2 regions of the Streptomyces sp. NPDC107581 genome follow, and region 2 is predicted to be linked to the other one. Evidence: riboswitches for the same ligand, from Rfam matches in the RefSeq annotation. Region 2 holds a riboswitch; the other holds the start of a gene.
What was found. Region 2 has a riboswitch for cobalamin ahead of ACZ7P3_RS22860 (ribonucleoside-diphosphate reductase subunit alpha). Riboswitches for the same ligand answer to the same signal wherever they lie in the genome.
Positions count from the first base shown of each region.

Region 1 (5,508 bases), on a different contig from region 2:
GCTGTACGTCCACGGCGATCACCGCGACGTGCTCGCCGTGCACCTGGACGAGCACCGCGCACGGCAGCCCGCCGAGGTGCTGCTGCGCCTGCTGACCGGGGCGTGGACGACCCAGGCCCTGGCGGCGTTCGCACAGCTGCGGGTGCCCGACGTCATGGACACGGACACCGGGACCGGTGCCGGGTCCCTGGCGCGGGCGGTGGACGCCGGACCGGAGAACCTGACGACGCTCCTGCGCCACCTCGCGATGCTGGACGTGGTGGCAGAGGACCGGGACGGCTTCCGGCTCACCGAACTCGGCGCGCTGCTGCGCGCGGACGTGCCGGGCTCGATGCGGCCCCTGGCGCTGATGTACGGCGGTCCGTTCTACCAGTCCTTCGCCGGCCTCGGGCACACGGTGCGCACCGGGGAGGTCGCCTTCGAGCACCTCTTCGGCGAGAACCACTTCGACTACTTCGCCCGCGACCCCGAACTCGCCGAAATGTTCGACCAGTCCATGGCCGCCAGCACACGCATGTTCGAACCGATCCCCGCACACCCGGCGTTCACGGCCGCAGGCGGGGCACCCGCCCCCAGGACCGTCGTCGACGTCGCGGGCGGAACCGGGGAACTGCTCGGCCGCGTCCTCGCCGCGCACCCGCGCCTGCACGGCATCCTGCTCGAACGCCCGCACGTCATCGAGGCCGCCCGCCGCGCTCTCGACGCTGCCGGCTGCGGCGAGCGGTGCACCTACCGGACGGGCGACTTCTCCGACGTACCGCCCGGCGCGGACGTCTACATCCTCTCCCGCGTCCTGCACGACTGGGACGACGAGCGTTGCCGCGAGATCCTGCGGCACTGCTCCCGGGCGATGCCCGCCCACGCCGATCTGCTCATCGTCGAGCGGGTACTGCCCGCCGACGGCTCGGCCTCACTGGCCACCGCGTGGAACCTCCACATGATGTGCAACGTCGGCGGGCGGGAACGACGCGCCGACCACTACGCGCACCTGCTCGACGACGCGGGGCTCGCGCTCGTGGGCCGCTCGCCGCTGCCCCTGGACGGCAGCGTGCTGCATGCCCGCAAGGCTGCCGTCCCGCAGCCCGTACCGGCCCCCGGCGCCTGCCGGACCGATCCGGGCGTGCTGAGCGGACGCACCGGCCCTCAGTAGCCGCCCAGGAGGGCCCGTACCCTGCGCAGGGCCTCCGGGCCGGCGGAGCTGTGCCAGCGGGACGGGTCGGCGGGGCGGCGTCCCCACAGCAGCAGGACGCGTACGGCCGCGTCGCTCTCGATCGTGGCGGGGCCCTCGGGGGCGGCCAGCCGGATGCTGCCGCCCCCGCCGTCGGCGCTCACCACGATGTCGTCCGCACCCGGCGTACGCAGGCGGCCCTCGACCCGTTCGCCGGGGCCCAGATCCAGGCCGGCCCGGCCGCGGGCCAGCAGCGGCCGGCCGACCGACACCACGCTGTGCTCCGTCATCCACGGTTCGCTGAGCGCCCGCACCGCCGTGCGGTCGTCGCCGGTCAGGTCCCAGCGGTGCAGGATCAGCTCCTCACGCATGTGCTCCGCGAAGAAGGGGACCTTCACGGTCCGGCCGGTCCACGTCACCTCGGTGTCCGGGGACAGGTCCCGCGCGGCGGCCGCGGCGACCTCGGCGAGCCGCTCACAGCGGCCCATGAACGCCGCCCACAGCTCGGAGTCGGACATCCGGCGGTAGGGCTCCTCACGCCCGAAGCCCCTGGTCTCCACGGGCGTTCCCGCGTGGAACGCCCGGAGCACCCGGGCCAGTTCCTCGGCATTGCCCGTCTGGTGGGCCAGGATGTCCCGCACCGTCCACGCCTCGCACCATGTGCCGTCGTCGGGCCGCCGTGCCTGCACCGCGTGGAGGAACGGTGCCAGCTCCGGCAGGGTCTCGTCGACCAGAGTCCGAATCATGCGCCATGGGTTCCTGGCCGGACCGGCGGTCAAACCAGCGACGGGCGTCCGCACGGGGGATCCCCTCCCGCCGTTCGCCCTCGGCCACGCCCCGCCGGCCCTCACTCCCCGAGGGCACCGGTGAGCGTGGTGGGCCTGCACCGCCGGGCCGGTGACATCGCCGCCGGCGGCGTACGCCCCGGTGACCCGCCGGGCGACCCGGCCGGGCCGCACCCCGGGTGCGTCACTGGCTGACGAGGTCCAGCGGATGGTGCGGGTCGCGCGGGCACACAGCGATGGTGAGGCGGCCGCGGCCCGGTGAGACCTCGGTGGGGTCGTTGGCCCACAGGGCGTCAGAGTTCTGCTGGTCCTCGACGCAGACCAGCCGCCACACCTCGTCCGCCGAGGCGGCGGGTTCGAAGTGCCGGGTGAGACCGGTGTCGGGGTCCTGCACGGTCAGCACGTAGCTGCTGCCGCGCGTGACATAGGTGAGCGGCAGCCGCACGCCCTCGGAGAACCCTGAGGGGAGCCGGTCCCACTCGCTCGATCCGTTCGGCGGAGCGGCCCGTTCCGCCTCGGCGGGTGCGGCACCTCCCGGCGATGGGATGATGGCCGGTGACAAGGCGACGGCGGTCCGAGGAAGCCGGTGTGAATCCGGCGCGGTCCCGCCACTGTGATCGGTGAGCGAGTTCCGACGGGCCACTGTCCGCGAAGGGCGGGAAGGCCGGGACGAGCGACGACCCGAGAGCCAGGAGACTCACGCGGTCGCCACCTCGACGGACACCGGGGCGGATCTCCCCGGAGGAGGGGTGGTGCGGCATGCCCGAGAGGCCGGCCGTGGAGACGTGCGGTGACGAGGGGAGCCCGCGGGGGGCCGGCCCGGCGCCGTGCCGCGTCGTCGTGTGCCGCGACTGCTGCTGCGGCACTCCCAAGGTGACCGGAGTCGATCACGCGGAGCAGACCGCACGGCTGCGTGCGGAGGTGCCCGTGCGCATCTCCGCCTGCCTCGACGTGTGCGAGCAGGCCAACGTCATCGTCGTGCAGCCCTCCGCCGCCGGCCGGGCCGCGGGGGGACGGCCGGTCTGGCTGGGGCTGGTCAACGACCCCGACGCGACCGGGGACATCACGCACTGGGTGCGCGCGGGCGGCCCCGGTGTCGCCCCCCTGCCGGAGATCCTCGGCCTCTACGCCTTCACACCGCCGCGGCTCGTCCGGGCTTCCCGGGACCGCGGCGGGTCCGGCCCCCGCTGAGCCCCGTACCCGTGCGCGCCGGTGAAGAGGTTCGCCGGCGCGCACGGGTACTCGGTGGTGGTCCGTATGCTCCAGGGGCACGGCGGCCACGTCCGCCTCGCGTGTACGGAACCGAGAAGACCGTCCGTGACCTGCGACCTCGGCAGGGCGCGCGGGCGGCAGCACGGAACACGGGGCGCGGCGCAGGCCACCGGATCCTGGAAGGGACCGACGAGATCATGCGTGGCATCGTGGCCCGCAGCCTGACGGAGGCACACAGATGACCGGTACCGAAGAGCCCGTCCTCCTGCACACCGCGGGGCGGGCCGCCCACATCACTCTCAACCGGCCCGAGGCCCTCAACGCGCTGTCCCACGCGATGGTGCGCCGCATCGACGAGGCCCTGACCGCCTGGGAGCACGACCCGGCCGTGGAGACCGTCGTCATCACCGGGGCGGGCGAGCGCGGCCTGTGCGCGGGCGGCGACATCCGTGCCGTCCACGACGACGCCCGGGACGGCGACGGCACCGCCTCCGCCGCCTTCTGGCGCGACGAGTACCACCTCAACGCCCGCATCGCCCGCTACCCCAAGCCCTACGTCGCCGTCATGGACGGCATCGTCATGGGCGGCGGCGTCGGCATCTCCGCACACGGCAGCGTCCGGATCGTCACCGAACGCTCGCGGATCGCCATGCCCGAGACCGGCATCGGCTTCGTACCGGACGTGGGCGGCACCTATCTGCTCGGCCTCGCCCCGGGCGAACTGGGCACCCACCTCGCGCTGACCGGCGCGCAGATCGGCGCCGCCGACGCGCTGCTGTGCGGGCTCGCCGACCACTACGTGCCGTCCGCCGCGCTCCCGCAACTGGTCGCCGGCCTCGCCGACCTGCCCGTACGGCAGGTGCTCGCCCGGCATGCGCGGCCGGCGCCCCCGGGAGAGCCGGCCGCCCGGCGCGAGTGGACCGACGCCTGCTACGCCGCCGGCACGGTGGAGGAGATCGTGCGGCGGCTGTTCGCCCACGGCGACCCGGCCGCGAAGGAGACGGCGGAGACCCTGCTCACCAGGTCCCCGACCGCCCTGAAGGTCACCCTGGCCGCGCTGCGCCGGGCCCGGCGGCTCGGCTCGCTGGAGCGCGTGCTCGACCAGGAGTACCGCGTCTCCTGCGCGGCCCTGGGCATGCCCGACCTGGTGGAGGGCGTCCGCGCCCAGATCATCGACAAGGACCGCACCCCGCGCTGGTCGCCGGCGACCCTCGCCGAGGTCACCGAAGCCGACGTGGAGCGCTTCTTCGCCCCCCTCGGCGACCGCGAGCTGGGGCTCGCCGGGCCCGGCTCCGCCCCGGAGGCGGCCGGCTGAACGGGCCCGGCCGCCGTGCTGTGGCGGTTCCGACTGCCGTGCTGTGGCGGTTCCGTCTGCCGGCCCTCGCCATCCAGGCCGTCCTGTGGGGCGGATCCGGGCTGCTCTTCGGGGAGTTGGCCGAGCGGCAGTTCACCCCCAAGCCCGCCGCGGCTCCGTCCGGGCGGACGGTTCCCGCCAGGTGTCCGGCCGTACGCCGCTGGTGGTCAGCCGGAAGGCCTCCCTGGCCCAGGCCAGGTACCCGGCGGGGTCGTCGCCGGCGTGCGGACAACGGGCCGGGGGCGGGAGGCGCAGCCAGTACCCGGCGGGGTCGTCGCCGGCGTGCGGACAACGGGCCGGGGGCGGGAGGCGCCGCACTTGCGCTTCCCGCCCCTCCCCTGTGAGCAACGGCCGGATCCCTCGGCCGGCCGCTGCCGCCCGGGCCCCTCAGCCCGGGCGCGCCAGTCCCCTCAGGCCTGGCCGTACACGTGGAACCCCCGCCCGGTGCTGCGGCCGAGCAGCCCCGCCTCGACCATCCGCCGGAGCAGCGGGGGAGGGGCGTAGAGGGGTTCCCTGAACTCGTCGTAGAGCGACTGGGCGATCGAGGCGACGACGTCGAGTCCGATCAGGTCCGCGAGCCTGAGCGGCCCCATGGGGTGCGCGCAGCCCAGTTCCATGCCGGTGTCGATGTCGGCGGCGCTGGCGAAGCCGGACTCCGCCATGCGGACGGCCGCCAGCACGTAGGGGATGAGGAGGGCGTTGACGACGAAGCCCGCCCGGTCCCGGGAGCGGATGACCGTCTTGCCGAGGGTTTCCGTGGCGAAGGACTCGACGGCGGTCGCGGTCTGCGGCGCGGTGTGCAGCGAGGTCACGACCTCGACCAGCGGCAGTACGGGCACCGGGTTGAAGAAGTGCAGTCCCACGACCCGGTCGGCGCGGCTGGTCGCCATACCGAGGCGCATGACGGGGAGGGAGGACGTGTTGGTCGCCAGCACGGCCGCCGGGTCCTCGACGATCTTGTCCAGGGCGGCGAACACCTCGGTCTTGGC
Region 1 is NZ_JBVKBH010000027.1:51,366-56,873, forward strand. It holds gene ACZ7P3_RS40490 (methyltransferase) at 1-1,150, shown strand, start outside; gene ACZ7P3_RS40495 (maleylpyruvate isomerase N-terminal domain-containing protein) at 1,144-1,914, opposite strand; gene ACZ7P3_RS40500 (hypothetical protein) at 2,138-2,398, opposite strand; cobalamin riboswitch at 2,530-2,652, shown strand; gene ACZ7P3_RS40505 ((2Fe-2S) ferredoxin domain-containing protein) at 2,713-3,144, shown strand; partial or broken gene ACZ7P3_RS40510 (hypothetical protein) at 3,145-3,407, shown strand; gene ACZ7P3_RS40515 (enoyl-CoA hydratase/isomerase family protein) at 3,404-4,480, shown strand; gene ACZ7P3_RS40520 (3-hydroxybutyryl-CoA dehydrogenase) at 4,930-5,508, opposite strand, start outside.
Region 1: it holds a riboswitch for cobalamin, as region 2 does, so the genes downstream of both, ACZ7P3_RS40505 ((2Fe-2S) ferredoxin domain-containing protein) here and ACZ7P3_RS22860 (ribonucleoside-diphosphate reductase subunit alpha) in region 2, are expected to answer to the same signal.

Region 2 (5,508 bases):
CGTGCGGGTGTAGCCCCTGACCCGCCGGGCCGTGCCACGATGTGAGGCGTGGCCGATGGGGTGTCGGTCGCTTTCGGCATCAGGAGCCGGGAAGGCAGAGCATGAGCACCGACGTCGGCAGTGCGGAGAACGAGGCCGGGACGACGGTCCGTACCGCGCGTGTGCCCAAGTACTACCGCTTGAAGAAGCACCTGCTCGACATGACGGAGACGCAGGCGCCGGGCACGCCGGTCCCGCCCGAGCGCACGCTGGCGGCCGAGTTCGACACCTCCCGGACCACCGTCCGCCAGGCCCTGCAGGAGCTCGTCGTCGAGGGCCGGCTGGAGCGCATCCAGGGCAAGGGCACCTTCGTCGCCAAGCCGAAGGTGTCCCAGGCGCTGCAGCTCACCTCCTACACGGAGGACATGCGGGCCCAGGGCCTGGAGCCCACCTCCCAGCTGCTGGACGTCGGCTACATCACCGCGGACGACCGGCTCGCCGAGCTGCTCGACATAACGGCCGGCGGGCGCGTGCTGCGCATCGAGCGGCTGCGCATGGCCAACGGCGAGCCGATGGCGATCGAGACCACCCATCTGTCGGCCAAGCGCTTCCCGGCCCTGCGGCGCTCGCTGGTGAAGTACACCTCCCTCTACACCGCCCTCGCCGAGGTCTACGACGTCCATCTCGCCGAGGCGGAGGAGACCATCGAGACCTCGCTGGCCACCCCGCGCGAGGCGGGCCTGCTCGGCACCGACGTGGGCCTGCCGATGCTGATGCTCTCCCGCCACTCCCTGGACCACGAGGGCAAGCCGGTGGAGTGGGTCCGGTCCGTCTACCGGGGCGACCGCTACAAGTTCGTGGCACGGCTCAAGCGCCCGCAGGACTAGAGGGACCCGAGGTCTTCACATCTCGACCCCCAAATCGACATACCGGTATACGGACGAGGTCTTCCGCTGCCGCGACACCGTCACCTAGATTGCCTGCGCATTACACAGGTGATCAGCGAGGGGACGGAGCCGTGGGATGTCCGAAACGCCTGAAGTGAGACCACCGGTCGTGACACCGGTTCGCGTGATCATCGGCCTGTGTCTCGTCGCACCCTTCGTGGCGATGCTGTGGGTCGGCTCGTACGCCAAGACGGACCCGGCCTTCATAGGCATCCCGTTCTTCTACTGGTACCAGATGCTGTGGGTGCCGCTCTCCACCGTGCTCACGGTGGTGGCCTACCAGCTGTGGCGGCGTGACCAGCGCTCCCGCGAGGGCGCGAACGGGGGTGCGGCGAAGTGAAGACCGGCGTCAACGGCGTCGCGCTCGGCGTCTTCATCTTCTTCTTCCTGGCCGTCACGGTCATGGGCTTCCTGGCCGCCCGCTGGCGCAGGGCCGACAACGAGCACTCCCTGGACGAGTGGGGCCTGGGCGGACGATCGTTCGGCACCTGGATCACCTGGTTCCTGCTCGGCGGCGACCTGTACACGGCGTACACCTTCGTCGCCGTGCCGGCGGCGATCTACTCGGCGGGCGCGGCCGGCTTCTTCGCGGTGCCGTACACGATCCTGGTCTACCCGCTGATCTTCACGTTCCTGCCGCGCCTGTGGTCGGTGTCCCACAAGCACGGCTATGTGACGACCTCCGACTTCGTGCGCGGCCGGTTCGGCTCCAAGGGCCTGTCGCTGGCCGTGGCGCTGACCGGCATCCTCGCGACGATGCCGTACATCGCGCTCCAGCTCGTCGGCATCCAGGCGGTGCTGGACGTGATGGGCGTGGGCGGCGGGGAGAACACCAACTGGTTCGTGAAGGACCTGCCGCTGCTCATCGCCTTCGGCGTGCTGGCGGCCTACACCTACTCCTCGGGCCTGCGTGCCCCCGCGCTGATCGCGTTCGTCAAGGACGCGCTGATCTACATCGTGATCGCGGTGGCGATCATCTACATCCCGATGAAGCTCGGCGGGTTCGACGACATCTTCGCCAAGGCCGGCCACGCCTTCAGCCAGGTCAACCCGGCCACGGGCAAGCCACGCGGCGCGCTCGCCCCGCCGGAGGCGGGCCAGTGGACGTACGCCACGCTGGCGCTCGGCTCGGCGCTCGCCCTGTTCATGTACCCGCACTCGATCACCGCGACGCTGTCGTCCAGGAGCCGTGAGGTGATCCGGCGCAACACCACGATCCTGCCGCTGTACTCGCTGATGCTGGGCCTGCTGGCCCTCCTCGGGTTCATGGCGATCGCGGCCGGGGTGAAGGTCACCAACGGGCAGCTGGCGATCCCACAGCTGTTCGAGGACATGTTCCCGGACTGGTTCGCGGGCGTGGCCTTCGCGGCGATCGGTATCGGCGCCCTCGTGCCCGCGGCCATCATGTCCATCGCGGCGGCGAACCTCTTCACCCGCAACATCTACAAGGACTTCATCAAGCCGGACGCCACGCCGAAGCAGGAGGCCCAGGTCTCCAAGTTCGTGTCGCTGCTGGTGAAGGTCGGCGCGCTGGTCTTCGTCCTGACCATGGACAAAACGGTCGCCATCAACTTCCAGCTGCTGGGCGGCATCTGGATCCTGCAGACCTTCCCGGCGCTGGTCGGCGGCCTGTTCACCCGCTGGTTCCACCGCTGGGCGCTGCTGGCCGGCTGGGCGGTCGGCATGGTGTACGGCACGGTCGCCGCCTACGGGGTCGCCTCCCCGACCCAGAAGCACTTCGGCGGCAGCGCCAAGGACATCCCGGGCATCGGTGAGATCGGCTACATCGGCCTGACCGCGTTCGTGATGAACGTGGTGGTCACCGTGGTCCTGACCGTCGTCCTGAAGGCCGTGAAGGCCCCCGAGGGCCTCGACCAGACCCGCCCGGAGGACTACACGGCCGACGCGGGCGAGCCGGGGGTCCGGGCCGAGCTTCCGCCCGCGACCGCAGGAAGCGCCCACTGAAGCACCCGGGGGCGCGGGGCCGCGTCGGCGTGCGGGGGCGCCGCACGCCGACGCGGACGGCCACGGAACAACCTGCAGCGGGCCGCCGAGAGCCCACCATCACGGCGGCCCGCTGTTCCGTGCCCGCGTTCGCACACCCGCACGGGACCGGAACCGCGCCCCACCTGGACGACATCACTCTCCTCATCTGCGAGTTGACCCTCTGAAGCCACGGCGACACAACATCTGGGGGTGACGTGACAGCCCGGCACTAGATGTATGCTCATCCTCGCTGTCGTCGCAGGGGAATCCGGTGCGAATCCGGAACTGTCCCGCAACGGTGTACTTGCGTGCATCCGCACGCCTGTGTCAGTCCGAGGACCTGCCGACAGCGCGCGCCCGACCGTCCGGTCCGGGTGCCTTGAGACGTCCGGGCCTCGTGGAGTGGGCGGGTGGACGCGACGCCGTGCGCGCTCGTGCTGCCCCCTGCCCTCCGCAAGGCCCCGTGCCGAGCGAGGGAGAGCCCCACGTGACCATCGCGCCAGCCGACCCGGCTTCAGTCATCCAGGCGACCGAAGCGGTGGAGACCGACGGTCCCGGTACCGCACTGCTGCGGACCCTGACCGAGCTGACCGCCGACCTCCCCGACGCCGACCCCGGCCGGGTCGCCGCGGCCGCGCTGCGCGGCCGGTCCGCCCGGGCCGACGAGGCGGAGTTGCGCGAGCTGGCCACGGAGGCGGCCGCCGGCCTCATCTCCGAGGACCCCGCCTACTCCCGGCTGGCCGCCCGGCTGCTGACCCTCTCCATCCGCGCGGAGGCCGCCTCGCAGGGTGTGACGTCCTTCACCGAGTCCGTGACCGTGGGCCACCGCGAGGGTCTCGTCGCCGACCGGACCGCGGAGTTCGTCCGGCTGCACGCCGCCCGGCTGGACTCCCTGATCGACCGGACCGCCGACGACCGCTTCGGCTACTTCGGCCTGCGCACCCTGCACAGCCGCTATCTGCTGCGCCACCCGATCACCCGCCAGGTGATCGAGACGCCCCAGCACTTCATGCTGCGCGTCGCCGCGGGCCTCGCCGAGGACGACAGCAGCCACGCCGTGGACGAGGTCGCCGCGCTCTACGGGCTCATGAGCCGACTCGACTACCTGCCCTCCTCCCCCACGCTCTTCAACTCCGGCACGCGCCACCCGCAGATGTCGTCCTGCTATCTGCTGGACTCCCCGCTGGACGAGCTGGACTCCATCTACGACCGCTACCACCAGGTCGCCCGCCTCTCGAAGCACGCCGGCGGCATCGGTCTGTCGTACTCCCGCATCCGCAGCCGCGGTTCGCTGATCCGCGGCACCAACGGGCACTCCAACGGCATCGTCCCGTTCCTGAAGACCCTGGACGCCTCGGTGGCCGCGGTGAACCAGGGCGGCCGGCGCAAGGGTGCCGCGGCCGTGTACCTGGAGACCTGGCACTCCGACATCGAGGAGTTCCTGGAGCTGCGGGACAACACCGGTGAGGACGCCCGCCGTACGCACAACCTGAACCTCGCGCACTGGATCCCGGACGAGTTCATGCGCCGGGTCAACGCCGACGCGCAGTGGTCGCTGTTCTCCCCGGCCGACGTGCCGGAGCTGGTCGACCTGTGGGGCGCGGAGTTCGACGCCGCCTACCGCAGGGCGGAGGCCGCGGGGCTCGCGAAGAAGACGATCCCGGCCCGCGATCTGTACGGCCGCATGATGCGTACCCTCGCGCAGACCGGCAACGGCTGGATGACCTTCAAGGACGCCGCCAACCGGACCGCCAACCAGACGGCGACCGCGGGCCATGTCGTCCACTCCTCCAACCTCTGCACGGAGATCCTGGAGGTCACGGACGACGGGGAGACGGCGGTCTGCAACCTGGGCTCGGTCAACCTCGGCGCCTTCGTGGGCGACGGGGACATCGACTGGAAGCGCCTGGACGAGACGGTCCGCACGGCCGTCACCTTCCTGGACCGCGTGGTCGACATCAACTTCTACCCGACCGAGCAGGCGGGCCGCTCCAACGCCAGGTGGCGTCCGGTGGGCCTGGGCGCGATGGGGCTGCAGGACGTCTTCTTCAAGCTGCGCCTGCCCTTCGACTCCCCCGAGGCCAAGGCCCTGTCCACGCGGATCGCCGAGCGCATCATGCTCGCCGCGTACGAGGCCTCCGCCGACCTCGCCGAGCGCAACGGCCCGCTGCCCGCCTGGGAGAAGACCCGTACGGCGCAGGGTGTGCTGCACCCCGACCACTACGACGCCGAGCTGAACTGGCCCGAGCGCTGGGCGGCCCTGCGCGAGCGGATCGCCTCGGTCGGCATGCGCAACTCGCTGCTCCTCGCGATCGCCCCGACCGCGACCATCGCCTCCATCGCGGGCGTGTACGAGTGCATCGAGCCGCAGGTCTCCAATCTGTTCAAGCGCGAGACCCTGTCCGGTGAGTTCCTGCAGGTCAACTCGTACCTGGTGCAGGACCTGAAGGAGCTGGGCGTCTGGGACGCGCGGACCCGTGAGGCGCTGCGCGAGTCCAACGGCTCCGTGCAGGACTTCGTGTGGATCCCGGCCGATGTGCGGGCGCTGTACCGCACGGCGTGGGAGATCCCGCAGCGCGGCCTGATCGACATGGCC
Region 2 is NZ_JBVKBH010000008.1:332,246-337,753, reverse strand. It holds gene ACZ7P3_RS22875 (GntR family transcriptional regulator) at 102-866, shown strand; gene ACZ7P3_RS22870 (DUF3311 domain-containing protein) at 1,003-1,266, shown strand; gene mctP (monocarboxylate uptake permease MctP) at 1,263-2,891, shown strand; cobalamin riboswitch at 3,150-3,274, shown strand; gene ACZ7P3_RS22860 (ribonucleoside-diphosphate reductase subunit alpha) at 3,400-5,508, shown strand, end outside.